DNA from 3 places in the Synechococcus sp. BIOS-U3-1 genome. Region 1 is predicted to be linked to each of the others. Evidence: predicted binding sites of a transcription regulator. Region 1 holds the regulator's gene; each other region holds the start of a gene.
What was found. Region 1 encodes NtcA, which controls nitrogen genes in cyanobacteria. Its sites were predicted from a motif close to GTANCNNNNGNTAC; they were not measured.
Positions count from the first base shown of each region.

Region 2: the regulator NtcA is predicted to act here: its motif matches at 6,026-6,039, upstream of SynBIOSU31_RS14325 (molybdenum cofactor guanylyltransferase).
Region 3: the regulator NtcA is predicted to act here: its motif matches at 2,869-2,882, upstream of SynBIOSU31_RS11660 (ammonium transporter).

Region 1 is NZ_CP047936.1:369,145-379,580, reverse strand. Features, by position in the region: gene SynBIOSU31_RS01740 (hypothetical protein) at 1-475, opposite strand, end outside; gene SynBIOSU31_RS01745 (lytic transglycosylase domain-containing protein) at 1-4, shown strand, start outside; gene SynBIOSU31_RS01735 (thioredoxin domain-containing protein) at 596-1,141, shown strand; gene thyX (FAD-dependent thymidylate synthase) at 1,209-1,934, shown strand; gene dcd (dCTP deaminase) at 1,993-2,586, opposite strand; gene SynBIOSU31_RS01720 (cob(I)yrinic acid a,c-diamide adenosyltransferase) at 2,586-3,194, opposite strand; gene rph (ribonuclease PH) at 3,339-4,064, shown strand; gene ntcA (global nitrogen regulator NtcA) at 4,140-4,874, shown strand; gene SynBIOSU31_RS01705 (DUF3084 domain-containing protein) at 4,933-6,144, shown strand; gene SynBIOSU31_RS01700 (resolvase) at 6,141-6,578, shown strand; gene SynBIOSU31_RS01695 (DUF3146 family protein) at 6,556-6,813, opposite strand; gene pth (aminoacyl-tRNA hydrolase) at 6,813-7,442, opposite strand; gene SynBIOSU31_RS01685 (TatA/E family twin arginine-targeting protein translocase) at 7,449-7,688, opposite strand; gene psbH (photosystem II reaction center phosphoprotein PsbH) at 7,711-7,911, opposite strand; gene psbN (photosystem II reaction center protein PsbN) at 7,998-8,138, shown strand; gene SynBIOSU31_RS01670 (alpha-mannosidase) at 8,126-10,436, opposite strand, start outside.
Region 2 is NZ_CP047936.1:2,649,750-2,660,185, forward strand. Features, by position in the region: gene SynBIOSU31_RS14290 (alpha-amylase family glycosyl hydrolase) at 1-488, opposite strand, end outside; gene SynBIOSU31_RS14295 (glycosyl transferase) at 558-1,853, shown strand; partial or broken gene SynBIOSU31_RS14300 (DUF1830 domain-containing protein) at 2,070-2,243, shown strand; gene SynBIOSU31_RS14305 (type 1 glutamine amidotransferase) at 2,438-3,241, shown strand; gene SynBIOSU31_RS14310 (DUF4278 domain-containing protein) at 3,411-3,578, shown strand; gene SynBIOSU31_RS14315 (redox protein) at 3,632-4,123, opposite strand; gene SynBIOSU31_RS14320 (GTP 3',8-cyclase MoaA) at 4,206-5,255, opposite strand; gene SynBIOSU31_RS14325 (molybdenum cofactor guanylyltransferase) at 5,252-5,836, opposite strand; gene SynBIOSU31_RS14330 (MFS transporter) at 6,092-7,660, shown strand; gene SynBIOSU31_RS14335 (molybdopterin oxidoreductase family protein) at 7,740-9,968, shown strand; gene SynBIOSU31_RS14340 (nitrate reductase associated protein) at 9,949-10,416, opposite strand.
Region 3 is NZ_CP047936.1:2,111,473-2,121,908, reverse strand. Features, by position in the region: gene atpD (F0F1 ATP synthase subunit beta) at 1-323, opposite strand, end outside; gene groES (co-chaperone GroES) at 543-854, shown strand; gene groL (chaperonin GroEL) at 929-2,563, shown strand; gene SynBIOSU31_RS11660 (ammonium transporter) at 2,892-4,241, shown strand; gene secG (preprotein translocase subunit SecG) at 4,315-4,545, opposite strand; gene gpmI (2,3-bisphosphoglycerate-independent phosphoglycerate mutase) at 4,570-6,201, opposite strand; gene pyrR (bifunctional pyr operon transcriptional regulator/uracil phosphoribosyltransferase PyrR) at 6,350-6,910, shown strand; gene SynBIOSU31_RS11640 (hypothetical protein) at 6,932-7,777, opposite strand; gene SynBIOSU31_RS11635 (Hsp70 family protein) at 7,851-9,494, opposite strand; gene SynBIOSU31_RS11630 (hypothetical protein) at 9,534-9,818, shown strand; gene SynBIOSU31_RS11625 (DNA-directed RNA polymerase subunit omega) at 9,844-10,071, shown strand; gene SynBIOSU31_RS11620 (DUF1818 family protein) at 10,068-10,436, shown strand, end outside.

The DNA.
Region 1 (10,436 bases):
TTGAACCCGGAAGGTTGGGCAGATCATGCCCGATCCAGATACCGGTCATCACGATGACTGCAAGCCAAAACGCCATCAGCTGCGGAGGGGGAACCACTTTGATGCGACTGAGGTCAAGGCGCGCCAGCAGGGTGGCGGACCCCAGGATCAACACATCCGACAACAGACTCAAACTCAGCACGTAGAGGCCAACTGTGATCAACAGCGTGAGCGTGACCATCAAACTGAGGACACGACTCGACGCCATCAGCATGGAAAGCTGACGTAACAGCAGATCGGGCATGGTGCAGATCACCACCACCACCACGGCTTGGATCATCTCGAGTGCCCAGAACGTGCTGACCGAAATCGAGTGGGCCTCAGCCAGCCAGGCCTCCTGGATCGCCCAGTGATGGCCGAGGAACAGCGACACCACAAACAGAACGATCAGCAGCGGAGCCCGAAGCGGTAACAGGAGAAAACGCAAGACGGGCATCGGCTTGGAGGCAGATTCGCGGCGGACAAGCGTCATCAACGACGCGAACATCTGCGGTCAGACGCTAGCAACAGCAAGCGGTTTGTCCTGTCAGAGTGGTGCCATTGATGTCAGTCCGAGATGACCGACAGCGCTTCAAACTCCAGCCTCACCACATTGCAGAAAGTTTTACTGCTGATCTCAGCGCTGGTCTTGGCTGTCAGCCTTTTCTTGGTGCGCAACGGCGGTTCCATTGAATCGCCCCTGGATCAGCTCGCCAGACGTTCGCTTGCCCCAGAAGTAGCGCTCAGTAACGGTCGGCCCACGATCCTCGAGTTCTATGCCGACTGGTGTGAGGTCTGCCGTGAAATGGCTCCAGCGATGCTGGAGGTTGAACAACGTCACAATGCCGATCTGGATGTGGTTTTGGTCAACATCGACAATCCGCGCTGGCTTGATCTGACCGATCGCTACGACGTCACTGGAATTCCCCAGCTGAACCTGTTCTCGGCAGACGGCACAATGCGTGGTCGGTCGCTTGGAGCACGCAGTGAAACCGAGCTGGATTCGATCGCAAACGCCTTGATGCACGGCAGCCCACTCCCAGCTCTGGCTGGCGTAGGCAGCACGAGTCCTCTCCCTGAGAGCACCACTGCGGACTCCACCGGTCCACGAAGCCACGCCTAAATCCGGTCGATGCTCACCGGAGAGGCGATGATCGAACGACATCCCGTACACGACACCTCAAAACCCCATGGATTCCCGCTTCAGGGTCGAACTGATCGCCGCCACACCCAATCCCCAGCAAAGCGTGTATGCCGGCATGCACCAGGACTACAGCGAGGGGTTCGTGGTGATGGAACGGGATCAGTGGCCGGACGAAACGAGAGCTGGAGAAATTTGCATCAAGCGGCTGCTGGGTGGAATGAAAGGCCATTACGGCCCACTGGAACATGCACAGATCGTGCTGAACGTGGGGTGGTTTCCACACTCGGTGATGCAGCAAGCGCGAACGCACAGGGTGGGCGTGAGTTTCGATGTGCAATCGATGCGTTACACCGGCGAGCGCATCTGCAGAGCTGCTGATGGGGAATTGGATCTCGAGGAAGTGTTTTACCTGCGTCCCGTCGGGGAATACCGAGACCGACTTGGCAAGAAATACACCTACGTCAATGAGCAACGACTCATCGATCTGAAAATCTGCCAACAAGCAGCAGAGCGCTATCGCGATCTGTTGCGAGAAGGTTTTTCTGAAGAACATGCCCGAGGCATCCTGCCGTTCGACTACCGACAGCACTTTGTTGTGAGCTTCAGCCTGCGTGCCTTCCTCCACTTCCTTGATCTGCGCTCCAAACTGGATGCACAGCAGGAAATCCGAGAGCTCTGTGACCTGATGTGGCCACATCTCCAGAACTGGACACCTGAGTTCGCTGCCTGGTACGAGAAAAACCGCCTGCACAAGGCGCGTTTGGCTCCCTAAATCAAAAAACTGTCGCAGCCCTGCTGACTTAGATCTAGGCGATTAAGTCCTTGACGAATTAAACCTTGGCCAGTGTCACCCTCTCAGGTTGATGCTGGTATTTGCCCTGTCGATCGCTGTAAGTGGTGTCGCAGGGATCACCTTCAAAAAATAAGAGTTGGCAGATGCCTTCATTCGCATAGATGCGGCAGTCAGCTCCTGAACTGTTACTGAATTCAAGCGTGAGATGCCCCTCCCAGCTGGCTTCAGCTGGTGTGGTGTTCACGATGATCCCCAGTCGTGCATAGGTGCTTTTGCCGAGGCAGATCACAGTGATATTCGGCGGAACCTTCATCTTTTCGAGAGCCACACCCAAGCCATAGGAATGGGCGGGAAGGATGAAATAGTCACCGTCATCATCGTGGTGAAGCTCTGTGGGTTCAAGGTTTCCAGGATTGAACCGTTTGGGGTTCATCACTGTTCCCGGAACGTGCTTGAAGATCAGAAATTCCTGAGGCGACAAACGCAGGTCGTAGCCATAGGAAGAACACCCAAAGCTGAGAACAGGCGCCAGCTTCTGTTCGGGATTCAAATGGCGGATCAACCCTTTTTGAAAGGGTTCGAGCATGCCGGCGGCAGCCTGTTCAGTGATCCAACGGTCGTTCTTGAGCATCAGAAACCTCTGCGCAGTTCCGTCACTTGATCCGCCAGACCCATGAGAGATTCTGGAATCGACGGTCCTGTGATGATCACATCCATGGAACCAGGACGTGCGTCCAGGCTGTCACGCACCTCTGCTTCATTGAGATAGCCAAGAGAAATGGCCAAGCCGAGTTCGTCCAGAACCAATTGATCAAGATCACCGCTGGCCAAGTGACGGCGACAGATCTGCCAGATCGCTTGAACAGCATCCAAAGTCGTGGATTCGGATGAACTGGCCGGTTCAGAAAGACATCCGATCACCGCAGGCCGCATCCAAATCATGCGATCGCAGAGCGTGATCGCAGCATCTGGCCCCTGAGCAACTCCACCCTTGAGAAACTGCATCACTGCGACACGGCTGCCAAGGCCAGCGGTACGCAGGGCCTGGCTGAGCACTGTGCCGAAACTTCCTCGATAGGGAGAGGTATGCACCTGCAACTGCCCCTCAGGAGCTACTAAATGCAGGGGCTGTTGTGGCTGGAGAGATGGCAGGGAATGCAAGCCGGCACGATTCAGAACCCGATGATCTGCACCGCTCTGTTGGCGGGAACGATGGCTTGGGCCCAGGCTGGCGGTCATCTCGGTCGCTTCCGTCGTAACTGGAATCGAATTGACCCAGTGGCACTTGAATCTAGCGGCGAAAACTCAAATCACAATCCCTTTGACACCATCCCTAGTGTCTCTACGCCAACTGGCAGGCTCAAGATCTAGATCGATTTCCCCATGAGCAAGACCCAGCGCAACGATGGCCGCCAACCCGCCGACCTCAGGGCCTTCTCGACCGACTGGGATCCCATGGGTTTCGCCCTGAGCTCCGTCATCGTGAGCACCGGACGCACCACCGTTCTCTGCAGCGTCTGCCAGGAAGACGGCGTCCCGCGCTGGCGACGGGATCAGGGGCTGGGTTGGCTCAGCGCTGAATATCGACTGCTGCCTGGATCCACCCCTGATCGTCAGCGCAGGGAACTGATGAAACTGTCAGGACGCACCCAGGAGATCCAGCGCCTGATCGGCCGCAGCCTTCGGGCCGCCATCGATATGAAGGCGCTGGGTGAGAACACCCTGCTGATCGACTGCGATGTCATTCAGGCGGATGCGGGAACTCGAACAGCATCGATCACAGGGGCATGGCTCGCTTTGCACAAAGCCTGCGAACGGCTGCTTCAACAAGGTCGTATCAGCACCAATCCAGTCATCAACCAGGTGGCGGCTGTCTCTGTTGGGCTGATCGAGGGGCAGGCTTTGCTCGATCTGGACTACAGCGAAGACAGTCGGGCCGATGTGGATCTCAATGTGGTGATGAACAATGCCGGCGATCTGCTGGAGTTACAAGGCACTGCTGAAGGCGCACCATTCAGCCGCCAGCAGCTCAACAGTTTGCTGGACCTTGCTGAACCAGGGCTCAAGCAACTCATGGCTGCCCAGCTGGATGCACTGCATGAGGACTGAGCAAGGAGAACCGTGTTCGTTGCTACAGGGTGACAGCGCATCGCTCCTTAACTTCCACGCATTGATGCGTTGGTCATGGCTGAAGTGATGCGCGGCTTTAGTCGGACTGCTCCCCAAGCTGGGCGATCCGCAGAAACAAGCCTGACCAATGCGCCCAACCCAGCCAGCCGCACCCTGCTGGAAGTGATCCGTGATCTGGATGGTGCCAGCACCGAAATGGTGGAACGGAATAAGACGATCTTTTTTCCTGGCGACCCCGCCGAGCGCGTCTATCTGATCCGACGAGGAGCTGTGCGGCTGTCAAGGGTGTATGAGTCGGGTGAAGAGATCACCGTTGCCCTGCTCAGAGAGAACAGCCTGTTCGGCGTTCTCTCACTGCTCACCGGCCATCGCTCCGATCGCTTCTATCACTCTGTGGCATTCACCAGAGTGGAGATGGTGACGGCACCCGCAAGCTCCGTGCGTCAGGCGATCGAAGCGAACACCAGCGTGGGATTGCTTTTGCTTCAGGGTCTTTCCACCCGAATTCTGCAGACCGAGACCATGATTGAAACACTCACACACCGGGATATGTCCTCCCGTCTGGTGAGTTTTCTGCTTGTCCTTTGCAGGGACTTCGGCGTGCCTGGGCCCCAAGGCATCACCATTGACCTGCGTTTGTCTCATCAGGCCATCGCCGAAGCGATCGGATCCACGCGTGTCACGATCACGCGATTGCTTGGCGATCTACGCAATTCAGGCCTAGTCGAAATTGACCGCAAGAAGATCACTGTTTTGGATCCGATTGCACTGGCCAAACGTTTCAGTTAACCCCTCGACAGGTGAAGATAGGCAGCACCTCATAGGCCTACCGCATGTTTGAACGTCCGTGACCGGCTGGCTTCTGCTGCTGTCTCTATTGATCCTCGGGGGGGTGCTCTCCACCCTTGGTGATCGACTGGGTTCGAGAGTCGGGAAGGCCCGTCTGAGCCTTTTCGGTCTTCGCCCGCGTCAAACCGCCGTAGTGATCACTGTGCTCACGGGGAGCCTGATCAGTGCTCTGTCGCTTGGACTGATGCTTCTGGTGAGCCGTCAGCTGCGCGTTGGCCTGTTTGAACTCAACGACCTCGAAGCACGCCTACGAAGCAGCCGCTCAGATCTGAAGGGCAGCCGCAATGCTCAGCGACAGGCTCGTCAGCAACTCGAAGAAGCTCGCGCCGATGAAATCAAAGCCAGAAAGATCCTGGCGAATGCCCAGGCACGAGCCGACGAGCTGCGCAGCACACTTCAACCCCTGCAGGAGCAGACTCGCCGACTTGAGGCGGAACGGCAGAGACTTAGCCAAGACGTGCGCAACCGTGATGCGGAAATCCAACGCACGGATAATGAACTTCGGGCGGTGCGGGAACGGATCAGCTCCGGCGAATCAGAGCTCCAGCAACTGGAGGAGAACCTGCTGGCCCTACGCCGTGGAGATGTCGCCATTAGCAGTGGCCAGCCATTGGCCACTGTGACGCTCAAGCTGGATCGTCCTGATCAAGCCAGGCAAGTGATTGACCAGGTGCTGCGAGAAGCCAATTTGCAGGCCTTTCAAAAGGTTCTGCCTGGACAGGCTCCGGATCGCCAAATCATCCTTGTGCCCCGCCAGGACATTGAAAGGCTGGAACAAGCCATCCGCAAACCTGGCACCTGGGTGGTGCTGCTGCGCTCAGCGGCCAATGTGCTGCGTGGTGAGCGCGTGGTTTACGCCTTTCCGGATGTGCGTCCCAATGTGGCCATCACCATGGAGGGAGAGGTTCTGGCCAAAACGACTCTTGCCAGCCAAGACACCAATCCAGAAGCGGTGCGAAACCGCATCAACCTGCTGCTGGCGTCCACCCTGGCGGAGGTCCGCCGACGGGGGTCTCTCAGCCAAGGACTTCAATTTGATGCCAACGCCGTCAACACACTCGCCCGAGAGCTGACCGAGCGAAGCGGCGGACTGGTTGAACTGGAAGCAGTGGCCGCGCAGCGTAGTGAAACCGCCGATGCCATAGCCGTCGAGCTCCGTCCGAGCCGCCGGCTACGGCCAACTTCAACGCTTCAGGACGAGATTCCATGAGCTGGATCGTCTCTGTTGACCCAGGACGCAACAAATGCGGGTTAGTCCTGGTCGATTGCGAAAGTGACTGCGTCATCGAAGGTCATGTCGTTGCAACCAAGGCTGTGCTGCACACCCTGCAGTGCTGGAGGCAGATCGCGCCCGTTGAATGCTTAGTGCTGGGGGATGGCACAGCCAGCGACAGCTTGAGGAATGAGCTTCCTGAGGATCTTCCCGTCAAGCTGGTGGATGAGCGCGGCACCACACTGCAAGCTCGCAAGCGTTACTGGCAGCTATGGCCGCCAAGAGGATGGCGGCGATTAATCCCCCAAGGTTTGCTGATACCACCTACCGAACTTGATGCCGTGGCTGCCCTGGTCATTCTTGAATCGGAGCTGGGCCGCCAAATCTTCTGGCCGGGACCAGCTCCTCTCAGAAACGCGCCCTCACAGTAAAGCTGTAATCACCTCCGGCTTCCAGCCTGTAGTCGGATTTGACAAGAAAGCGAAGCAACGCGTCCTGAATCAACGCTCTACCCAGGGAGGGCTCCACACTCAGCTCACCCCGGTCAAACAACCAGTGAAATGTCCAGGTGAAGCCACCCGCCTGAACCTCACCCTGCAGACACTTGTCTCGGAAGCTGTGTTGGTGCACCCGAAGATGAGCCGTGGTGACAGGCAATGGCGCCATCAGGCCGGATCGCCATCAACAGCAGGCTCCAGATTCACCGCATTGATGGCATTTCCTGCCCGATCCAAGCCTTGCCGCTGGATGTGATCGAGGCCGGACAACACTTCCCGCAGCACCTCCTGAAGGAGAGGTTCCTCAGCACGGTTGAACTGACCAAGGACGTGAGACACCGTGCGGGCACGGCGTTCCTCAGGATTGCGACCGGGAGCGCCGATTCCAATACGAAGGCGGGCGAACTCCTGGGTGCCGAGATGCTGAATAGTGCTCTTCAGACCGTTATGTCCGCCGGCACCACCGCGCGCCCGCAAGCGCAACCGTCCAAGCGGCAAGTCCATGTCATCGACGAGCACAATCAGCTGATGAATCCCCAGATCAAACCAATCCAGTGCTGCACGGATCGAACGGCCACTGTCATTCATGTAGGTCTGGGGCATCAGCAACCTGAGTCGAGCGCAACCGGAACCGACATCAGCGAGGTCACCATGAAGTTTTGACATCGCCTTGAAATTCCCACCCTCACGTGTTGTGAGCAGCTCAAGCGCCATGAATCCGACGTTGTGCCGAGTTGATGCATATTTTTCACCCGGATTGCCCAGTCCGACCACCAGACGGAGGTCCCCACGTTTGATCACCGATCAGTCCTCAGAGCCCTTTGGCGATGACGCAGCATCGGATGAAGAGGAGGGTGGAAGTTCCTCCGGATCTGCCATCGCCTTACTGATTTCGCGCTCAAATTCCTTGGAAGCCGTCTGAAAACCTTTCAAGGTTTTGCCGAGTGTCCGACCAAATTCAGGCAGACGCTTAGGCCCAAACACCAGAAGCGCAACGGCTCCGATGACGGCCATTTCAGGAAGTCCGATGCCGAAAATGTTCATGGAAGGTGATGAGCGGGCCGAATCAGGCGCCGCCGTTCCAGTTCACATTGATTCCTTCAAGGATCAGCGACTGGTTGTAGAGCTGAAGAATGACCAATAGGAAAACCAGAAACAGCACCATAAAGATGCCCATGACGGGAGTTGTACCCCATCCGGGCACAACCTTGCCGTACTCGGAGTTGAGGGGACGGAGCAGATCGCCCAAACGAGTGCGTTGTGCCATAGCGGCCCTGAGGTCTCGGGTGAAGTTCAGTCCAGATACTGTAGGGGTCCCGGCCCTGAACAGGGCTGATCCTGTCGAGAGATGTGATGGAAAGCTCCTCCCCGGCGCTGTCGGTGTCAATCGCAGTGTTAACCGCACTGCTCGGACTCACTGGTTTTGGCGTTTATACAGCCTTCGGACCACCGTCCAAACGCCTGGACGATCCCTTCGATGATCACGACGACTGAGGGGTTAGGCGCAGTTCTTTCAGGGCTCCTGGAAAGATCTCAGCGGAATGTTGTTGATCCTGAATCCACCAGCCCTGATCGCCAGGTGACCACTTCACCCTTGCGCCACCGGGGTTCAACAGCTGAATAAGGACCGAATTTTTAATCGCATCTGCTGATTGATCCGGTCGAATCGAAATCGGTACTAATTCTTTGGGTAAAGCAGGGAAACCCCGCCAGCGATCACGGGATTCAAGCGGTCCGAGCCAACCCGGTTCACGAAAGTGAATCGCTGCCTGCGCAAGACCATCCCGATACCACCCCTTCGCAACTGGCATCAGGGCCAGGCGATGACGATGCAGTCGCCGATCCGCCGATGGATCGGGCCAGGTTGGCCCACGCAGCAACGAGATTCCTAGGTGATGCGATCCGGCATCAACACCCTGAGGACCGTCGAGCAAGACGCCAAGTCCACCGCCGGGAGATGTTTCCTCACTAGCCAACCAGGAGATCACAGGCACCTCCCAACGGGCTTGCTCCATGGGCATCAAGGCAACAGCGGGTCGTTCGATCACGCCACCGCTGGTGTCCGCAGCCCAGCGCACCGCTGGCTTAGCCAGGGGGCAGACCATGCGAAGCAGTTCATGGGTCTGATGCCAGTCGATGGTCATTTGCAGTTCTACGGCGGGACTATCGGCTCGCAGCAGCACATCCATACGCAACGCGCTGCTCTCGATCGAACTGCGCAGCACCACCCTGGCCACCAGCGGGCCCTGCTCCACGAGCTCCAGCTGCCAGTCAGCAGCCATCGGCAGTGGGTACTGCGGATAATCCGCCGCCAGATCCCAGGCATCCCAGAACTCACCGCGGTCGCTGTAGCGCTTGAACTGCAATGGTTCTGAGAGCTGATCAACACCCTGCTCGTCCTGCAGTCGAGTCAGTCCCCTGTGGTCCAGCTCAAGCGTGAGCAGACCATTGTTGAGTCGCCAGCTCTGCTCGGCGATGACCTGAACCCGAACCGGATTCCGCACTACAGGAGCAGCTGTCGCAACCGCGGCTGCATCTTGATGACACTCCAGAGGCAGTGCCATCACCCCCTGGGCCTCGGGCAACTGCACCCACAGATCCCCGCCTGGAGCCACCTGTGACGGCAGGTTGTTGCCCTCACACGACCACCGGCCTAGCGGCAGCCGCACCAGTGGAGACCAGCGCTGCAGTGGCTGAAGGCCGCACCATGCCCAGCGTTGGCACCTCTTGCCAGGCCCTGAGTCCGCGGGCAATGCATGACTGATTAACTGACGGAGACCGGCAGTCCGCAACACTGCCGCAGCACGGCGGGCCGCTCGCCACTGGGGCTCCGCCTGATCAAACACCTCAGGAATCGATGTTCCCGGGAGAATGTCGTGAAACTGCTGGAACAGCAGCACCTGCCAGTCTCGCCGCTGCGTCGAGCCAGCCCCAAGGGCCTCCACCAGATCAGCTTCCCGCAGCAGGCGCTCCAGGGTGCGGTTGTGTCGTTTTTGATCCGGACGTGTGGTGGCACAGCCCCGATGCAGTTCCAGGTATAGCTCGTCCTTCCAGACGGGCAATGAAGCTCTGAGCGGCTCCAGCTGCGTCAAGTATTCACGGACCGTCCCTGCTCGACGTGGAGAGGCCTGTGGATGATTTTGCCAGAGCTGCATCTCTTCAAGCATTTCCCTGGTGGGTCCGCCGCCATGGTCACCAACTCCGGGCAACCACAGCGCTTGATCAACGCCTGCCTTGGCCAAGAAGCGCTGCTGTTCCTGCTGCATGGCCAGTGGATCGGCATCCGTACCGATGCCTGGCAACATCAACGCCAGCAGCTCGGCCCCGCCGCGGCCTCGCCAGCGAAACAGACGGTGTGGGAAAACGTTGGTGGAATTCCAGGCCAGCTTGTGTGTGCAGAACCAGCGCACACCGGTGACGTGAGCGACGGCTGGCAGCCCAGCGGCAAATCCGAAACTGTCCGGCAACCAGGCCAGGTCATGTTGCCACTCAGGGAACTGTCTATGGCTGGTCTCCTGGCCTATTGCAAATTGTCGCCAGAGAGAAGCCGTGCTCACAAGGACACAGTCGGTCTCAACCCAGGGACCGTTAATGGGCTCCCAACGGCCCAGACGACTGGCCTGCTGAATGCGTGCAAACAACGCAGGACGGTGGCACTCCACCCACTCGTACAAAGCCGGAGTGGAGTGAGCGAAATGCAGCTCCGGGAAGAGCTCCATTAGATCCAGAACAGAGCGGAAGGTGCGTTCAGCCGCCTGCCAAGTGTCAGCAACGGGCCACAACCAGGCCAGA
Region 2 (10,436 bases), 430 kb from region 1:
ACACACAAGCGACCAGGCTCCTCATCTCTCAAAAACTGACGCACCCATGGATGAGATGCAGAAACATGGTTGAGCACCAGATCGGCCATCAATCGACGGCCCTCGGCCAACGCAGCGAGATCACTCCAGTCGCCATGCCGCTCCTCCAACTGCTCATGACTCGAAACGGCAAACCCACCATCACTGGTGGACTCAAGAAACGGCAGCACATGAATCACAGATGCAAACACCTGCAGATGGCGATTCACAAAGCTGCGAAGCCCCTGCAATCCAGGTTTTGCATCATCAACGACAGAATCCGCATAGGTGATGAGCACCACATCGTCTCGATGCCAGCAGTGATTCGGGTCTGCCGAATCGGCAAACGCCGAAGCCGGTCCGAGAATTTGCAGCAATTGCGACGACAACGCTTGGAGATCGGCGGAAGAATTATGCGGGTAGAGATCACTTAGCAGGATTCGCAGCGTTTGATCGCGCGGAGGCTGCATCAGGTTCCACCAGAACGTCGTTCAGGTATGGAACAAGTTCTTCTCCTCTGTTGTCGCATCGAACACCGCATGGATTTTCAGCAAAGCCTGATCACCACGGTTCATGATTACAGCCTTGGCAATCTCGACGCCATCGACTTCAACCAGGAGCTTCGGCAAAGGTCCACCGCTTTGCTAATTCCGTGTCTGATGGAGGAATTCAAGCGGCCAGCCCTGAGCCTGATCCGCGACACCTTATCCACGCTTACGGGACTTTCCAGTCTGGTGATCGCCCTTTCCGCCGACAGCATCGAGGACGTCGATGCAGCCGAAGCCTTCTTTGCAAACATGCCTTTCCCAGTGCAGGTGCACTGGACCAACGGCCCGGCAGTGCATGAAGTGCTCTCCTCCATGGGCAGCCTGGGCCTGGATCTAACCGGCCCACCTGGCAAAGGCTGGGCTGTCTGGCAAGGACTGGGAGTGGCTTGCCAGCAGGCGGAAGTGATCGGCTTGTTTGACGCAGACATCCGCACCTTTGGTTCTGGCTATCCGGAGCGAATGCTGCGACCACTGCTCAACCCATCCCATGGGATGGCCTATGTGAAGGCCTTCTACAGCCGACTCTCGTTAGAAACCCAGGCGCTGCAGGGGCGCGCTACACGATTGTTCGTTGGCCCCTTACTGGCAAGCCTGGAACAGATTTTCGGCGCACTGCCCTACCTCCGCTACCTCCAGACCTTTCGTTATCCACTGGCTGGTGAATTCGCCTTCACCCGCGACCTGGCGATGAACCTGCGGATCCCTTCCGACTGGGGACTGGAGATGGGACTGCTCTCCGAGGTGTATCGCCACGTGGCACCCAGCCGGATTACGCAGGTGGATCTGGGGTTGTTCGATCACAAGCACAAAAGCCTGGGGAACAAACCTGACGAAGGCCTGCAACGCATGGCCAGCGAAATCTTCTGCACTGTCTTGCGCAGCCTGATGGAACACGAGGGCTGCGTGATGTCGATGGATCAACTACCCACCCTGGAGGTGCTTTACCGGCGTGTCGGAGAAGACAGAGTGCGCCAATTCGGGCTCGACTCCGCCATTAACCGTCTTCCCTACGACCGTCATGGAGAGGAGCTTGCATTGCACAGGTTTGCAGACCTGCTGCGCCCAAGCCTGAGCGGTCTGCTGGCCTCGCCGATCGCACATCAGCTGCCCAGCTGGTCACGACTGAACAGCTGCAATCCATCCTTTGCAATGGACCTCGCACAAGCAGGCAGAGTCGGGCGCGAGTCACCGAGCTACACAACAAGCGCCATCAGACTTAGACGTCCCAACCACTCACCAGCAAGACTCGAAGTCCAGGCCAACGCTTCAACAACCGCAGCAGCTTGAGGCTGAGCATGAACTAAAGCTTTTCGTGGAAATCAGTGAACAAAAGATGATGGGTGTAACACAGCGAACTTCAATCAATGTTGCGACAACTACCGAATCAAAAGATTTGGTATCAAGCCTGTAAAATTGAAATATTGCAGAGGCTCGTTTTGTGACAAATCAGACATTTGACCTGTCAGATTTTGACGATATTAAAGGAGCGAGTTTTGCAACTAGATGATCGAATGCGCGTACCGCAACAACACTGACAAGATGGTGATTGTGAAGTGCATTGGGGAATCGCACTTTTACCTGGAAAAGGTTGTCATGCCCAAAGAGATGTTCTGGTTTGAAGCTCCACAAGAGGCTCAGCTGGAACTCTGGATGATGTCTCCACAAGGTCAGATGTTGGATGTACGAGCATATACAGCCGACTACGCGATGGATGCCGATCTCCAACAACAGTTGGGGCTTGAACGAACCTGTATGGCGGTCGCGGACACCCGCTGAATCAACAAAAGCTCCCCGAAGCTCAACTCCACCCTGCCGAAGATGAGCGTCGACTCATAAACCTATGAGGTGTTCGCTGATGGCAAGCTGCTCAGATGAGCGCCCGCCGACGAGCTGCCACTTTCTCAGCGCTACCTCTTGTTATGAATCAATCCCTGCTGGTGATTCAACACGTTGATCACGAGGGTCCTGATCTGATCCATGAACTCGCAATGCAACGAGGCATGAGCATCCAGACGATCCGTCCAGATCTCGGAGAGCAACTACCCGACCCGGCCAGCACTCCAGACACCATTGCCGTGGTGCTTGGAGGACCGATGGGGGTGAACCAACGCAACGACCCGAAGATGGATTGGCTTCGTCATGAACTGGAGTGGCTGTCGAGCTGGCATCGGCAGAAAAAACCAGTATTGGGAATCTGCCTGGGAGCCCAATTGCTAGCCGTGGCGGCGGGAGGATCGGTGGAGCCGCTCAGCGTGGGAGAACCTTCTGCACCCCTGAAGGAACTGGGGATTGGAGCCATCCACTGGCTGGTCGACCCCAGCGAAGAACCACTACTCCATGGCCTTGATCCCAGTGCACTGGCCCTGCACTGGCATGGCGACCGCATCCGACTTCCCGATGAGGCCACCTTGCTTGGATCGTCATTGCACTGCCCAGAGCAAGTGTTCAAAATCGATCGACATGCCGTAGGCCTTCAGTGCCACCTCGAAATTTCAAAACCAAACCTGGAGCGGTGGATTCAAGCCGACGCCGCTTACATCGTTAGCGCAATCGGAAAAAACGGAGCCGATCAGCTTCGCAACGACTGGAAGCGACTTGGCGGGCATCTGCAAAAAAGCGGGGCCCAGTTGTTCACCAATGTGTTCAGTCAGCTACAAAACATCAGCAGTCAGTAAATCCAAAACATTTCGAAACTGGTATCAGTTTGAAAACCACAACAACAATCCACTCAATCAAAATTGTCGTGTAGTAGTTACTACACAACGTTCACTTCATCCTTGGGTGAAGCGCAGTACAACTCAGGCCATGGAACGGGGACCTGAGCTTGCTTCGGATAACTGAATCATGAGTACGCTTCTCTATCGCGGCCACACCTACGACCAGTACAAAGAGTTTGCAAAAAAACCAGCTATCAAGCTCACTTATCGCCGGCAGGTCTATCAAACACGCCAGGCCGAAGCCCAACGGGAAAGAGTCGAATTGAAATACCGAGGTGTCGCGTACATCCACTGAAATGGCGCTGTTGCAAGCCATCCTCACTGAAGATGACTTATAAAAAATTTGACCTAAGCCGCTAGTGGCAGGGGTCTGACCCCGTGCAGTTGGGGTTTGGCATCCGACGTCGTCGTTGCATTCATCAGCGAAGGGATCCGCGCACTGTTGTACACGCGAAATTCCTGCACAAGAGACACTCCAGGCTTTCGAACAGCCTGGTTCAACACCACAGAGCCATCCGGATCAGAGATGGAACGGTGGAAGGTCCGCGGGGGGATGCGCAAGATATCGCCACCACCTTCAAGCCTGACGATGTGAAACGGCTGCTCCCAGGCAAGATTCACCAAGTAAAACGTTCGTCCACCACTGGCAGCCAGAAGATTGTCTTCCTGATTGGGATGCATATAAAACTGCCAGGCCCCTGTTTCGGGGTCATCTGGTGGACTCACGGCAGGGCCGGAGTGAATCACCAGATCACGGGCATTGGACGTCTCAACCGTGACGTCAAAGAAACGCACAGAAGGCGTGTCGCGAAACCGCTCGAAAGACAACAGTTCGAACATCACCGATGGGCCGGATGAAGGCCCGAACTCTGAACTGTTTTTACCGAGCTTTCTCTACTGAAACGGTGCCGTCGATAACGGTTCAGCCACCCAGATAAGCCATCTCTGCATGAGGTGACGTCCTGAAAGCAGCCTGGCCCCGGCCCTCCTCGCTGTACTGGTCGAGCCTTCTCTGCCACAGGGCACAGATCTCTCTCTCCAGGTCATCGTCACTGGTCAGAGCCGGTTTCAGATCTGTTCCACGAGCTGCAAACAGACAAGTGAAGGCTTGCCCATCAGCGGTAATGCGCAGTCGGTTGCAGTCTCCGCAGAACGGCTCAGTAATTGAGGCGATCACACCAATGGCAGCGACGCCATCGCGATAACGCCAGCGCAAGGCAGTACCACCCGGTGATCGACCGAGTGACGACAACGGCCATTGGCGGCTGATGCGATCGACCATCACGGCTGCAGGCAAAACCTGCTCCATGGCCCAACCGTTGCGATTGCCCACATCCATGAATTCGATTAAGCGCAGCTCCAGCCCTTGCTGACGGGCCAACATTGCTAGAGGAATCAACTGATCGTCGTTCACGCCCCGCTGGATCACCGCATTGAGCTTTAGGGCGCCGACAGCAGGGTCAAATCCGGCCGAACGAGCCGCCTCAAGACCAGCCAGTACCTGTTGAATCAGTCGCGTTCCAGCAGGCTCGCCACCGCGCAGGCCAGCCATGCGCGCCACCACCTCACCCTCGACCGCATCAAGACTGATGGTGATCCGTTCGAGGCCAGCAGCACGAAGAGCACGAGCCCGTTCCTGCGTCAGCAAGACACCGTTGCTGGTGAGTGCCACCTGCCGTAGACCCTGCAGAGGATTGCCAGGAGTGGCACGCCCCAAGGCAACCTGCTCCAGCAGCGGGAGCAACCGATCGCTCAGTAACGGTTCGCCTCCGGTGAGCCGCAGAGTATGGGCCCCCAATCGGGAAGCAACCCGGATCAGTCGCAATTGCTGTTCAAGGCTGAGCAGACCTGGGGGATCCACAGCATCGGGGCAGCAATAAGGACAGGCCAGATTGCAGCGTGCCGTGAGCGACATCCGCAGCACCCCGAGCGCTCGAGCCCTCTGGTCAATCGGGGGAGATGCGGCAATCATCGAATTAACGCTGCCAGATCAATGGGCCGATTGACATTGACCAACTGATCAGGGGGAAGTTTCACCGTGTCATAAGGAATACGTTCAAGCCAGCCGCGCCAACGACCCTTCCCCTCCGTCAGCTCATCGTCAAGCGCCTTGCGATAGAGCGCACCGGAGGGATAGATGCCAAATAGATGCTGGAGCCTGGAGCCATCATCGGCAACAAACGCTCTGGATTGCTGCGTTCTCCAGCAACGGATCAGTTGCTGCAATGCTTCCAGACGTAAGCCGGGCATATCCACAGGCAAGGTGAGCAGCGCTTCATCATCACGATCGTGCAGGAGACAGCTCAAGGCCCAGAGGGGACCTGCCGGCTGCCATGGCTCAGCTTGGACAGTCACACCTTTGCGAGTGCTAAGCAGCTCGTGATGACTGACATGACCCGTCAGCACACAGACCTCAAGACCCGCTGAGCGCAACAGTTGGACCTGAGCCTCAAGCCAGCGCGATCCATCCGGATGGCTCAGCAAGGCCTTATCTGCACCCATGCGACGACTGGCACCGCCGGCAAGAACAACACCCAGAAGACGACGAGACATAGAACCGAAGGTCTTGAGCCTTGGTAACACCTCAGGCCAACGACAGTGCAGTCACAACGACTACTAAAAAGACTCAAGTCACTTACAAACACAATTGAAGCAAAACCTCAGCAATGCAATTTTGTAGCCAATGCAACGATTCTTAAAGGCCCCAAATGGTGCAATTAATCGGCGGTCTGCATGAGCGCCGTATCTTGAAATCCTGAGTGCCTTCGTTTCGACACCGGGGTTTGAATCTCTACACCAACAAACCCCATGCTTGGCGAACTCTGGTCATTCCAGGGGAGATACCGAACACTTCATCTCACCTGGTTTGCTTTCTTTTTAACTTTTGTCGTTTGGTTCAATCTGGCACCACTGGCCACAACCGTTAAAGCAGATCTTGGACTGACTGTCGGTCAGATCCGTACGGTTGCAATCTGCAATGTTGCACTCACCATTCCAGCCCGTGTGCTGATTGGCATGTTGCTGGATAAATTCGGTCCTCGCCGCACCTATTCCACCCTGCTGGTGTTCTCGGTCATTCCCTGCCTGATGTTTGCATCAGCCCAGGATTTCAATCAACTGGTGGTGTCTCGACTGCTTCTCTCCATCGTGGGCGCTGGCTTCGTAATCGGCATCCGCATGGTGGCCGAATGGTTTCCTCCCAAAGAAATTGGCCTGGCAGAGGGCATCTATGGCGGCTGGGGTAACTTCGGCTCCGCCTTCTCAGCGCTGAGCCTGGTAGCCCTAGCTGGCTTTCTCTCCTTCTCCGGGGGATTCGAGCTGCCGACTGGCCCAGCCCTGAACTGGCGAGGAGCGATTGCTTTAACGGGAATTATCTCCGCCGTCTATGGGGTAATTTACTTCTTCAATGTCAGCGACACGCCGCCAGGAAAGGAGTATCAACGACCTGAGAAGACTGCAGGTCTTGAAGTGACCTCGATGAGGGATTTCTGGGGATTGCTAGGCATGAATGTTCCCTTCGCAGCAATCCTCTGCGTGCTGTGCTGGAGACTTCAGAAAGTTGGATTCCTAAACACTGGAACATATCCACTGGCCCTATTGGCTGTACTCATCTGGTTCATCTTCCAAACCTGGGGAATCATCCGAACCAACCGTGATCTGATCATGGGAACCAAGGTGTATCCCAAAGAAGATCGTTATGAGTTCCGTCAGGTGGCCATCCTTGAACTCACCTACATCGTGAACTTCGGTTCCGAACTAGCTGTGGTTTCAATGCTGCCAACCTTCTTTGAAACCACATTCGACCTGCCGAAAGCGACAGCAGGAATTTTGGCGTCCTGTTTCGCCTTTGTAAATCTGGTGGCTCGACCAGCTGGTGGTCTGATCTCCGACAAGCTCGGCAGCCGAAAAAACACCATGGGCTTTCTCACAGCCGGACTGGGCATCGGCTATCTGGTGATGAGCCAGATCAAACCGGGCACATTCAGCGGTTCTACAGGAATCTTCATTGCTGTGGTGATCACCATGCTTGCTTCCTTCTTCGTTCAATCTGGGGAAGGAGCAACATTCGCCCTCGTACCGCTGGTGAAACGCCGGGTTACTGGTCAGGTGGCAGGCCTGGTTGGGGCCTACGGCAATGTTGGCGCCGTGACTTACCTCACCATTTTCAGCCTGCTGCCGCTCTGGATGGGTGGAGGGAAAGATCCTTCCCCTGAGGTGATTGCAGCCTCCAACAGCACCTTTTTCCAGATTCTGGGAATCGCAGGACTGATCGTGGCTTTCTTCTGCTTCTTCTTCCTCAAAGAACCCAAGGGATCCTTCGCTGAGTTGCACGAAGGTGAAAGTCCCTCATCATCCACGCCAGCCCTGGCTCGCTGAACCATCAGCAGCCTCGACTGCAATCACAGATCCCCGGTGCAAACAGCACCGGGGATCTCTCATTCCATCGGCCTCATTGATGACCAGTCCCTGCGAAAGCATTCAGAGTCAGTGCCCGTACTGCGGCGTGGGCTGCGGTCTGGAACTAATGCCACCTGGAGAAGCCGGAAAATCCGTGAAACGGGATGCCGAAGGTAACCCGATGTGGACTGCGCGTGGCAACAAACAGCATCCATCGAACCTCGGACAGGTCTGCATCAAGGGGGCCACAGTGGGAGAGACGCTGGCTAAAGGCAGGCTGGCTCAGCCTCTGTACCGGCCAACGTTCAACGATGATTTCCAGCCGATCAGCTGGGACAGTGCCTTTGACCTCCTGACAGGGCGGATTCGCAGCACCCTCCGCGGGAAAGGGGCCGATGCCATCGCCATGTATGGCTCCGGCCAGTTCCACACCGAGGACTACTACATGGCCCAGAAGCTTTTGAAAGGAGCTCTGGGCACCAACAATTTCGATGCCAATTCACGCCTCTGCATGAGTTCAGCGGTGGCCGGCTACACCCGCAGCCTTGGCTCGGACGGTCCTCCCTGTTGTTACGAGGATCTCGATCACTGTTCTGTTGCATTCCTGATCGGAACAAACACTGCCGAATGCCACCCCGTGCTGTTCCAGCGCCTGCTCAAACGCAAAAAACGTGATCCAAAGGGCCTCACCATCGTTGTCGTGGACCCTCGTTGCACAGACACGGCCAAGATTGCCGACCACCATCTAGCCATCGCCCCGGGCACCGATCTCGCCCTGCTCCACGGTCTGGCTCGACTCGTCATTGAAGACAACGGCTTCGACAGCGATTTCATTGATGCCGCGACGGAAGGGTTCTCTGACTACACCAAAACCATTCATGCCTGGTCAGCGCAGGAGACCGCCAAGCTCTGCGGGATCACAGAACAGGAACTACGCGACGTTGGCAGGCTCTGGAGCCGCAAAGCAGGCATCCTCAGCCTCTGGTCCATGGGCGTGAACCAACGCAGGGAGGGCACCGCCGTAGTCAGTGGACTGATCAATCTGCATTTGCTCACCGGCGAAATCGGTAAGCCCGGTGCAGGACCGTTTTCACTGACAGGCCAGCCCAATGCCATGGGCGGCCGTGAAGCCGGAGGCCTGGCCCATCTGCTGCCGGGCTACAGGCTGGTGGCCAACCCGGAGCATCGCTCCGAAGTGGAGCAGGCCTGGGGATTGGCCTCAGGATCCATCGCTGCAGAACCTGGTCTGAGTGCCTGGCAACAGGTGGAAGCAATGGAGCGGGGTGAGCTGGATCTCTGGTGGGTTGCTGCTACGAACCCCCTGGTGAGCATGCCTGATCTGGAGCGGGTCAAGGCAGCGATGGAACGTTGCCCCCTCGTGGTGGTGAGCGAGGCTTATGCCGACACAGAAACATCTCACTACGCCCACCTGCTGCTGCCGGCATCGCAGTGGAGCGAAAAGTCTGGAGCCATGACAAATTCGGAGCGCCGTGTGACGCTCTGCCCGGCATTCAGACCACAACATGGCGACAGCCGGCCCGACTGGGAGGTCTTCGCAGAGCTCGGACGTCGTCTGGGGTTCGTCGAACAGTTCACCTACGCCTCATCTGCAGAGGTGTACAGCGAATTTGCCGCTCTGTCCGCTAGCCGGATCTGCGATGTATCAGGGCTGAGCCACCAGCTGTTGAACGAGCATGGTCCCCAGCAATGGCCTTTCCCCCTCGGCCATGAGCCGACACAAGCAGCCAAGCGTCTATACGTCGGTAAGCGATTCCCGACAGCCAACGGGCGTGCCCGATTCCAAGCGGATGCTCCGCTGGGACTGGCGGAACCACCCTGTGAGATTTATCCACTGGTGCTCACCGTTGGTCGCTACCTCGGCCAGTGGCACACGATGACGCGCACTGGAAAAGTGAAGCGCCTGAACAGCATGCACCCGGAACCCCGCCTGGAAATTCATCCTAGTGATGCGGAACGATTCTCCATTGAGGATGGGGGTCTGGCGGCGATCACCTCCAGGCGAGGCACACTCACAGCACGCGTCAGTGTGACCGATCGGATCCGCAAGGGCTCAGTCTTTCTTCCGATGCACTGGGGGTTCACGCAATCCGACGCCTGCGAGGCCAACACCCTGATGCACGATCAGGCCTGCCCGATCTCCAAACAACCTGAACTCAAGGCAACGGCAGTGGTGGTTGCCCCGGCCGTCTCAGTGATGCAACCGGTCGAACAACAGAGCGGACGACTGGAGAGACTGCGCAGGATGCTCATCCCAGCACTTCGCTGAACGCGGCATCAAGGTTGTGATGATCATGGCCAGGGCGCACCAGCTTGCAGAGAGCGAAGCGATCCAGCTCACGCAGCCTCATCCAGGCCTGTGAAGTCAGGTTGATGCCACGAAGACGAGCCGCATCCAGAAGCTGATCGGGAAGCTGAGCCGGCCGTTGCCAGGGCTCCTTCACAGCAGGAGGCAGATCTTTGACCATGCCATCCGCCATCGCAGCCGTGCAGACGCGCAGGTGATCGCGCATCTGAGCGAGGTGCTCGGGGGAATCGCCCCAGTCGACCAGACGCTGACGCTGCTCATGACTCATCGCCAACCAATGACTGAGCTTGAGCTTGATTCCTGCCAAATCAAGTTTGCGGCGAACACACAACGGGATACATCGCCAGGTGCCAATGAAGTCCTGTTCGAATGCAAAACAGTGCCGCGACTGATCCAGCTGCGGATGCATTGGTAGTAACAACAACGCTT
Region 3 (10,436 bases), 970 kb from region 1:
TCGCCGAGCACATTGAAGATGCGACCAAGAGTTCCTTCGCCAACGGGCACTGAGATCGGCGCACCGGTGTCGAGGGCTTGCATGCCACGGACAAGGCCGTCAGTGGCACTCATTGCGACGGCGCGAACTCGGTGATCGCCCAACAGCTGTTGAACTTCAGCGGTGAGGGCGACCGCCTGCCCGGCGGTGTTGGTGCCTTCAATGCGGAGAGCGTTGAGAATTTTGGGCAGCTTGCCGGCGGGGAATTCCACGTCCAGAACCGGGCCAATCACCTGGCGGACAACGCCCTTGGTACCGGCGGAGGCGGGAGCAGCAGCGGCCATAAGTAAGGGGGTGTTAGAGGGAAGCGACTAAAGCAATCCGCTACTGAGCGGGGCAACGATACCACCGTCGCGAGGGACGGGCGAGTGGTTCGGTCACCCGCACGCTTGCCCTGTGGCCGAAGTGCAGAACCCGGTCATAGGTTGGCACTCGACGACCTTGAGTGCCAGCTCGAGTCGCAACGGCGCTTCGGCGCACTGTCCCTGCTCCTGCAAGAACCCATGGCAGCTGTTTCTCTCAGCGTCTCCACTGTTAAACCCCTCGGCGATCGCGTTTTCGTCAAGGTCTCAGAATCCGAGGAGAAAACCTCCGGTGGCATCCTGCTTCCCGACACCGCCAAGGAAAAGCCTCAGGTGGGCGAAGTTGTTCAGGTTGGCCCTGGCAAGCACAACGACGACGGTTCACGCCAATCTCCTGAAGTCGGCGTTGGTGACAAGGTCCTGTACAGCAAGTATGCAGGCACCGATATCAAGCTCGGAAGCGATGAGTTTGTGCTCCTTTCCGAGAAGGACATCCTCGCCATCGTCAACTGACCAGCTTCTGACTGCACCGTGCCTAAGACAGGTCGGTAGTCACCCATCTATTTCTCCTATCAATTTTTGCCCCCATGGCCAAGCGCATCATTTACAACGAGAACGCACGACGCGCTCTTGAAAAGGGCATCGACATCCTGGCCGAGTCCGTTGCGGTGACTCTCGGCCCCAAGGGTCGCAATGTTGTACTCGAAAAGAAATTTGGTGCTCCTCAGATCATCAATGACGGCGTCACGATCGCCAAAGAAATCGAACTCGAGGACCATATTGAGAACACAGGGGTTGCTCTGATTCGTCAGGCCGCATCCAAAACCAATGACGCAGCTGGTGACGGCACGACGACTGCGACTGTTTTGGCTCATGCCATGGTCAAGGCCGGCCTGCGCAACGTTGCCGCTGGTGCCAATGCCATCACTCTGAAGAAAGGCATCGACAAAGCGTCCGATTTTCTGGTCGAAAAGATCAAGGAAAACGCCAAGCCAATCGCTGACAGCAACGCCATCGCTCAGGTGGGAACTATCTCTGCTGGTAACGACGAGGAAGTGGGTCGGATGATCGCCGATGCCATGGACAAAGTTGGTAAGGAAGGCGTGATTTCCTTGGAGGAAGGCAAGTCGATGACCACCGAGCTGGAGGTCACCGAGGGTATGCGTTTTGACAAGGGGTATATCTCTCCCTATTTCGCCACTGATACGGAACGCATGGAGGCCGTCCTCGACGAGCCTTACATTTTGCTCACCGATAAAAAGATCGGCCTTGTGCAGGATCTTGTGCCAGTGCTCGAGCAAATTGCCCGCACCGGCAAGCCTCTGCTGATCATCGCTGAGGACATTGAGAAAGAAGCCCTTGCCACCCTCGTTGTCAATCGTCTGCGTGGTGTTCTGAATGTGGCTGCCGTTAAGGCCCCTGGTTTCGGTGATCGCCGTAAAGCCATGTTGGAAGACATGGCTGTGCTGACTAATGGTCAGCTGATCACGGAAGACGCTGGTCTGAAGCTTGAGAACGCCAAGATCGAGATGCTGGGCACGGCTCGTCGCGTGACCATCAATAAGGATTCCACCACCGTCGTGGCTGAAGGCAACGACGGTGCCGTGAAAGCACGCTGTGAGCAGATCCGTAAGCAGATGGACGAAACCGAGTCCACCTACGACAAGGAAAAGCTTCAGGAGCGACTTGCCAAGCTCGCCGGTGGCGTTGCCGTGGTGAAAGTGGGTGCTGCTACTGAAACCGAGATGAAGGACAAGAAGCTTCGTCTTGAGGATGCCATCAACGCGACTAAGGCTGCTGTTGAAGAGGGCATCGTTCCTGGTGGCGGCACCACGCTGGCTCACCTGGCTCCTACCCTCGAGCAGTGGGCCTCGACCAGCCTCCAAGGTGAAGAGCTGATCGGAGCTAACATTGTGGCTGCCGCTCTGACTGCACCGCTGATGCGCATCGCGGAGAACGCAGGTGTCAACGGGGCTGTTGTGGCTGAAAATGTGAAGGCCAAGTCCTTCAATGACGGCTACAACGCTGCTAATGGTGACTACGTCGACATGCTGGCTGCAGGCATTGTTGATCCCGCCAAAGTGACACGTTCTGGTCTTCAGAACGCCGCTTCAATTGCTGGCATGGTGCTGACCACAGAATGCATCGTTGCCGATATGCCCGAGAAAAAGGATGCCGCACCAGCCGGTGGTGGCATGGGTGGTGGTGACTTCGACTACTGAGTCTCAGCCCCTCAAGCAAAACCGCCTCGGCGGTCAATTAAGCCCCGCGTTTGCGGGGCTTTTTTTGTTCGGCTCAGGATTGGAATTCAGGAGGGAGTTTCAGCAGGTTCTTGACGTCATCATCATGCTGATCCATTGGTTTGGGCATTGGCCCTCCTCAGGCGTTGAGAAACTGAGCGTTCAAGTGACTCAGGACAGGGAGAGTGAGGGCTCGGGGCTCTTACGTCCAGCGCTGTGTTCTGGATGCCAGCCAGCTCCGTCGAATGTTCGTAGTGAACAGTTTTTGGTGCAGGCGTTCTGAAATCGTATCGAGGGTTACAGAAAGTACGTGTTTAAGCCCCGTCTGAGGCGATTCCTGATCGCCCTGCTGGTGGTCCCAGCGTTTCAACTGCTGAGCTCTGCCCTTCTTCCTGCTTATGCGGAAGATGCTGCCCTTTCAGCAGCTGACAACACCCTGATTCTCACTTCGGCGGCACTTGTGCTGTTGATGACCCCTGGACTGGCGTTTTTCTACGGAGGATTCGTTCAGGCTCGCAACGTGCTCAACACGATGGCGATGAGCTTCGTGATGATGGGCATTGCCACGCTCGTGTGGGTCAGCTTTGGATTCAGTCTTGCCTTTTCCAACGGTGGAGCTCTGAATGCCGTCATTGGCAATCCTTTCTCCTACGCCATGTTGGAGAACATTCCCGATATTTGGGATGGTCTGGCGATACCAGGCCTCAGCTTCGCTCTCTTTCAGGGCATGTTCGCAATCATCACTCCGGCTCTGATTTCAGGAGCCTTGGTGGAAAGGATCAGTTTTCGATTCTGGTGCGTGTTCACCCCTGTGTGGCTGTTGGTGGTTTATGCCCCTCTCGCTCATATGGTCTGGGGAGGTGGTTGCCTTGGCAAAGACCTTGATTTCGCTGGTGGCACGGTGGTGCACATCAGCTCTGGTGTTTCTGCTCTCGTGCTTGCTGGCCTTGTTGGGTGGCGCAAGCAGTGGCCCAATGCGGTGCGCCCCCCACATGATGTGACTCAGATCTTGCTTGGCACAGGTCTGCTCTGGTTCGGTTGGTTTGGCTTCAATGGTGGTAGTCAGCTGAGTGTCAGTGGTGCTGAGCTCCCCTTCACGACCACGCATATTTCTGCCGCAACAGGCTTGGTTGCTTGGGCATTGATTGAAACCTGGAGAGATGGCAAGCCAACGGCCGTGGGCATGGCAACCGGCGCGGTGGCTGGTTTGGTTGGCATTACCCCAGCTGCTGGTTTTGTGAGGCCAGGGGCTGGTATGGCGATTGGAGCGATCACAGCCTTGATTTGTTATCTCTCCGTGCAGGTCAAGGTGTCGCTCCGTTTTGATGATTCGCTTGACACTTTTGCCGTCCATGGCGTGGGCGGTACGGTCGGCGCGATTCTGACCGGTGTCTTCGCTAGCACTGAGTTGATCGCCACTCACCCCGCAGCGCAGGTTTTTGCTGAGAAGGGCAGGGTTGGCTTGATCGCTGATCAGTTTCAGGTTGTTCTCGTCGCTTACGGATTAGCTGCGCTTGGCACTCTTGTCATTGCTGGAATCTTGCGTGGCTGTGGTTTGCCATTTCGTGTGCCAAACGACGCTGAAGATCTGGGGGTCGATGTTTCTGAACATGGTGAGGAGGCTTACGCCGAGCGAGTTGGTTCACCTCAATTTCATTAATTTCCGAGTTGTTGAAAGAACAAAGCCTGGACCCTTGGGCCCAGGCTTTTGCAAGATTTGTGGGGTGTGAGATTTAACTCAGCCAACCAGCGCTGAGAATCACTGCCAGCGTTAAAAAGATGGCCAGCGTGATCCAGGTGATGCGGTTGAGGGTCGCCTCTGCGCTGCTAGAGCTTGTAAACGATGTACTGCCACTAGCTGCCAGTCCCCCCATGCCATCACCCTTGGGGCTATGCAGAAGCACAAATAGGATCAATAAAAGGCCGCTGCCGATCCAGATCCAGGAGAGAACGGTAGTAATCATGGGCTGATCTTATGTCCGAGCCGATCAGACCGGTTGTGGCAGGCGAGCGGTCGAGGGCACTGGTGTCTCGATCGGTTCGATCAGGGTGCTGCCAGTCATGGCCTCGGGTTTCTCGATGTCTAGCAGCTGCAGAAGAGTGGGTGCGATGTCAGCCAGACCTCCGTTGTCTCGAAGACGGATCGCATTGCCCATGCCATGCAGCTTGCGGCGTTCTCCCTCGATGAGAATTAATGGAACAGGATTGGTGGTGTGGGCCGTCCAGGCTTGGCCATCGTCGCCTTGCATCCGCTCGGCGTTGCCATGGTCTGCAGTGATGATCATCGTGCCTCCCATGCGTCCCACTGCATTCAGCAGTCGTCCGACACAATGGTCAACCGTCTGGATTGCCTCAGTTGCGGCTTCCATGACGCCGGTGTGCCCCACCATGTCTGGATTGGCGTAGTTGATCACCACCAGGGAATAGATGCCCTTCTGGATGGCTTCGATGCAGCTCACGGTGAGGGTTTCGGCGTTCATGGCCGGGGCCTGGTCATAGGTGGCCACACGGGGCGAGGGCACCAGATGACGGTCTTCTCCTTCAAGCGGTTGCTCAACACCACCATTCATGAAATAGGTGACATGGGGGTATTTTTCGGTCTCCGCTGTTCTGTACTGACGCAGTCCGCGAGCTGCGACCACCTGACCCAGCAGGTCATCGAGTGACTCGGGCGGGAATGCAACCTCCACGGGGAGGCCAGCCTCATACTGCGTGAACGTGACCACATCCAGCTGAGGCTGATGGGCTCGCTCGAAATCAGAGAAATCTGCTCTGGCTAGGCACTGAATGATCTGGCGAGCCCTGTCAGGTCGGAAGTTGAACATCAGCAACGCATCGCCATCGTTCAGATGGGTCGCTCGCAGACGCGTGGGTTCCACGAATTCATCGGTAATGCCACTGTCGTAACTCGCTTGCAGTGCTTCAGCTGCTGACAACTGACTCACCGCAACCTCAGGGGAGGTGAGCAGTTCATGGGCGCGGGTCGTGCGCTCCCAGCGCCGGTCGCGGTCCATGGCCCAGTACCGGCCACACAGGCTGGCGACTTCACCTAAACCACTGGCCTCGATGGCAGCTTCAACTTGCTTCAGATAGGTCGGCGCACTCTGGGTGGGTGTGTCACGTCCGTCGGTGATCGCGTGGATCGCAACATGTTTTAGGCCTTCGTCGGCGGCCCAGTGCAGCAGTCCGCAGAGGTGATCTACATGGCTGTGCACTCCACCGTCCGAGCAGAGGCCCAGCAGGTGAAGCGTGCCGTTGCTTGCACGCAGACGTTCGGCTAACTCACCCAGTTTCGGGATGGCTCTCAACTTGTTGTCGCGCACCGTGTCGCCGATGCGCACGAGTTCCTGGCGGATGATCCTGCCCGCCCCAATGGTGAGATGCCCGACCTCAGAATTACCCATTTGTCCATCAGGCAATCCCACATGGGAGCCGCTCGCCTGGATCAGTGTCTGCGGATAGGCGTGACGCAGCGCATCCATGACGGGAGTGTCTGCGGCTCGGATGGCGTTGTACTCGGTGTCGGAACGCTCGCCCCACCCATCCAGGATCGCCAGAACAACGGGAGCAATGGCTGGCTCCCTGTTTGGTCGTCCTGAATGGCGATCGGCAACGTTCACTCAGCTCTATCCCTTCTTAAGGCCTTCTCTAGATTCACAAGTTACCCCCGGATCCCTCCCGTAGTGAACTCCTGCGCTGACGATGGTCAGCTTTTGCGGATCTGCAGGTGATATCCGACATACACTCACCTACCCCACTGCATCGGTCATGGTGACGTCTGGGAACAGTGATCGGATCGAGATCCTTTCCGCCGAGGACGTCGGCAGAACACTGTCGCGTCTGGCTTCTCAGGTTCTTGAATGTGTTGGAGAGGTGAAGGAGTTACTCCTGCTGGGAATACCCACTCGTGGAGTTCATTTGTCAGCAGTGTTGGCGCGCTTTCTCCAAGAGCAGAGCGGCCAGACGATCGCTCAGGGCACGCTAGATCCGACCTTCCATCGCGATGATCTCGAGCGTGTGGCGATGAGGCCTGTGCAGGCGACCGAGCTGCCGGTGAGTGTCGAAGGACGTGATGTGCTGTTGGTTGATGATGTGATTTTCACAGGCCGCACCGTGCGTGCTGCTCTGGAAGCGATTCAGGCCTGGGGTCGGCCTCGCAGGGTGATGCTGTTGGTGATGGTGGATCGCGGTCATCGAGAACTGCCGATTCAGCCTGATTTCTGTGGTCGATCTGTGCCCACGCGGCGGACCGAAACCATCGAGCTCAGGCTGCTGGATGTGGATGGTGAAGAAGGCGTCTTTCTGAGGAGTGATCAGGAGGGGAACTGAATCTCCTCCCCGTCGTCGGTTTCACCGATTCTTTGCTTTGCAGAGACTCTCGGGTCCTTCCTCGACCAGAACGCCACCCAGATCAGCACATCCGGCGACAAAGGCACTCCATGGATCCATGCCGCTGGATAGTCGCTCTTCCACCGCTGTATTGAGACGTTCAGGATCGACGGTGTGAGCGGGTAAGGCGCCATGACTGTGGTGCTCTTGCCGATCACGCAGATTCTGAATGGCTTCCTCCACCTGTCTGCGCAGAGGTAGGGCATGGGTTTGCCACCATGGGTGGTCCAGTTGATTGAGAACGCTCAGTGCTTCCCACCATTGCTGTCGATGCACTTTGTCTTTCAGTCGTTCGTGATCGACCTTGTTTCGGTTCCAGGTCTCGCGCAGGCTGTCGCTGAGTTGTGTTCCTGGTCTTTGGCCTTTTTGTTCAAGGGGCCTGAGGGTGGTGAGCGCCTGTTCGAGATCTCCCGCTCGGAACTGATCTAGTGCCCGCTCGCGCAGTGTCTGGCGCCAACTGAGCAATCTCGAGCGGTCACTGCGTTTCTGCTCTGCACTGCCCACATTCGAATTCACGAGCTGTGCCTGCAGGTTGATTGCTTGGCTGCTGTCGCCCGCCTGCCAGCTCAGCTCAGCCTGGCGACGCCGGCAGACGGCCTGTTCACTGGGTGCTTCTCGGTCGAGCCACCGCAGTGCTGCCAGCTGTTCGCTATATCGCAGACATGCCTCAAGATCTCCCTGTGAAGAGGCTTCACGTAGGCGACTCGGCAACTGCTGTTCCCACCAGTACGCGTAACCACAGAGGGATATGACACCACCCAGTGTGGCGATCAACCAAAAACTCGGGAGATGGCGACGCAGCGCCACGGATGGTTAGGGCAAGACGCTTCTCTTTCTATGGATGTTGCCGCTAACACACACGTCCTTGTGGACGGCGCGATCACCGCACGGCCCCCAGTGGTCTGGGTTCAAGGCTTTCGCCAGTCCGCAGATCCTCTCCCTCCAGGATCAGTTCCGCCTGATCATTGAGATGGAAACGCAGTTTCAAGCAGTCTTCCCCAGGTTGTCCAGGAGGGTCTAAGGGGAGCTCACAGGCGGTATCTGGCCGCCTTGTCACGTCATCCCATCCATCGTTTTTTTCAATGACACGGGGCAGGCCATTGACCATCACCACTTCATGTCTCGTCTCCCCCCTGGACTCTCCAAGCACCAGCTCGAGCGACTGCTGGTTTGGCCCACTGGCGCTCAAAATCAGTTCCAGTGGCTTGCTAGAGGGCCAGGGCTGACCCGGCAAAAAGAGGGGATGCCAGTGATGGGAGTTGCTGCGCTGGTTCCAGCAGCGCAGTGAGATTCCACGTTGCAGAAGGTCTTGCATGCGAACTCCAGGAGTGAGGCTCAAGGCGCCGCAAGCCACTGCCTCCATCGGCGGAGGTGTGAGCAGTGGTGTGGGAGAAAGCTTCTCGGAGAGCCAATCGCGCAGCTGCGGTAGGTGGGCTCCTCCTCCGACCATCACCACAGCATCAAGCTTTTCGGCTGGACAGCCGTTGAGTTCCGCATCGCGCAAGGTCTTGCTGAGCAGTCCTTCAAGGGCATCAAATAGCCCGCGCTCTTGTAGCAGTCGACTGAACTTGTGTCGATCCATCGACAGGGTGCTCGGTGCGCCGACATCCAGGCCATTGGCTGTTTCCGTGAGGCTCTCCCGATTCGGGATATTGGGATCGCTGAGGCGACATTTCAGGCGTTCCGCCGCATTCAGCAGAGCCATCAGCCCATTCCCTTCTTCCGGTAGGCCCCCGGGACAGAGCTCATCGAGAATCCAGCGATCAAGATCCCTGCCACCCAAGTTGATCCCGGCTTTCCCAAGAACCTTGGCCTGACGCAGCGTTTGACGGCTGTTGGTGAGGTCTTGGCCGCGGAAGCGAAGCAGCTGGGCTACGGGTGCCGCACGACCCTCGCCGCCTTCGAGTGCCACTAAGGACAGATCCAAAGTTCCGCCGCCAAGGTCGACCACTAAAAGCTTGGATCCTGCTTCCAGGCCAGCCCCCAGTGCAGCTGCTGTTGGCTCGTCAACCAGAGCGATCTCTGCCACCTGCATCGGTTCGCAGGCTCTGAGAAGCCAGTCTCGATATCCGGAGCCCTGATCCACTGGGGCTGTCAGCACGAGTCGCTGGATCCTGAGTTCAGGGGGTAGCCGCTTCCAGATTTCAGTCAGAAGCCGCGCACCGGCCTGCTCAGGGCTGAGCCGCCTTTCGGCAGTCTGCGGATCGGAAGTCATGCCAATCCAACGCTTGAAGTCGCGATGCAGCTGAGGGGCATCGCATTCGTGTAAGCCGTTGTCCAGCACTTCAAGCCCCACTAGAGCGGAACCTGAGGTCGCATCCTCCGCCCAGATCAGCGATGGAATCGCTCCCGTCTCTCGGGTGATCGGAGGCAGATCGAGCAGATCCACTTCAGATCGCTCAGCAGACTGAAATGCCACCACCGTGGTGGTGCTTCCAAGGTCGATCGCCAGGGTGCCGACGTTGTAAGACGCGCCGGAAAGATGAAGGTTTTGTTCGGCAGCGAGGGGTTGAACCACCGCTATGGGCAGGTTGGAGACAGGTCGAGGCTACGGGGAGCAACGATGGATCGCTTAATACGGTTGGTATTTTCCTTTTATCGGGAAGATCCGCAGATCGAATCAGAGCTGGAACCGCTTCGGGACTGCAGGATGTCGCGCAGTTGGGGCAGTATCCGCATTGAGTGTGTGGATGCACAGCACCTTGAGGAGGTCAGTGCACTGCTCAGTCATTTGCGCAGACCGCTGGTGGCGATGGGGCTTGGTCGTCAGATCGTTTTGAGGGTTCCTGGGCGTCCGCAACGCAGCTATCCCATGCATGTTCCTTTCCACAGTGATCTGCTCACTTAGAATTAGGGATTAATGGGTTGTTGGCATGCTCTCTGCCGGAGTCGATCATCAAGATCTCGCTAAGCGAGGTGAAAGCTTGATCCGTCAGTCCAGCAATCGTTATCTGACGACTGTGCGCATTGCTTTCCGTGCCAAGCAGCGTCGCTTCGACGATTTCGATGGCCTGCTTGAAGAGTCCAGCGTGAAGCCTGTCCAGCGCGCGATCGTTGAACTGAGCGACGAACAGGACCAGCCTGATTTGCTTCCTGGATGATTCAACAGGAGGGGCCTGGCTGGAGATTGTCCAGGGATCCGTCCCGCCCTCTGTTCTCCGTTCTGATTGGAGGAGAACACTGGGCTTTCGAACTCAAGGAAAGTGAAGCCCGCGAGCTGGCTTTACTGATTGCTGAGCTGACAGATCAACATCGCTGCATTTGCGATCAGCTCATGGCAGAGGAATCCATCACCGTTGAGCTGGAACGTGGCAGTTGGTGGGCTTGCCTTGAAGGTGATCGTTCGCGGTGGTCGCTGCGAGGCATCTGCAGTGGCGATGGCGAGCAGGCTCGCGGCCTGGAGGTTTGCTGGCCTGACCCCGCTGCGCAGGCCATCGCCGAGGCGATGAGAACGCTGTGGGACAGC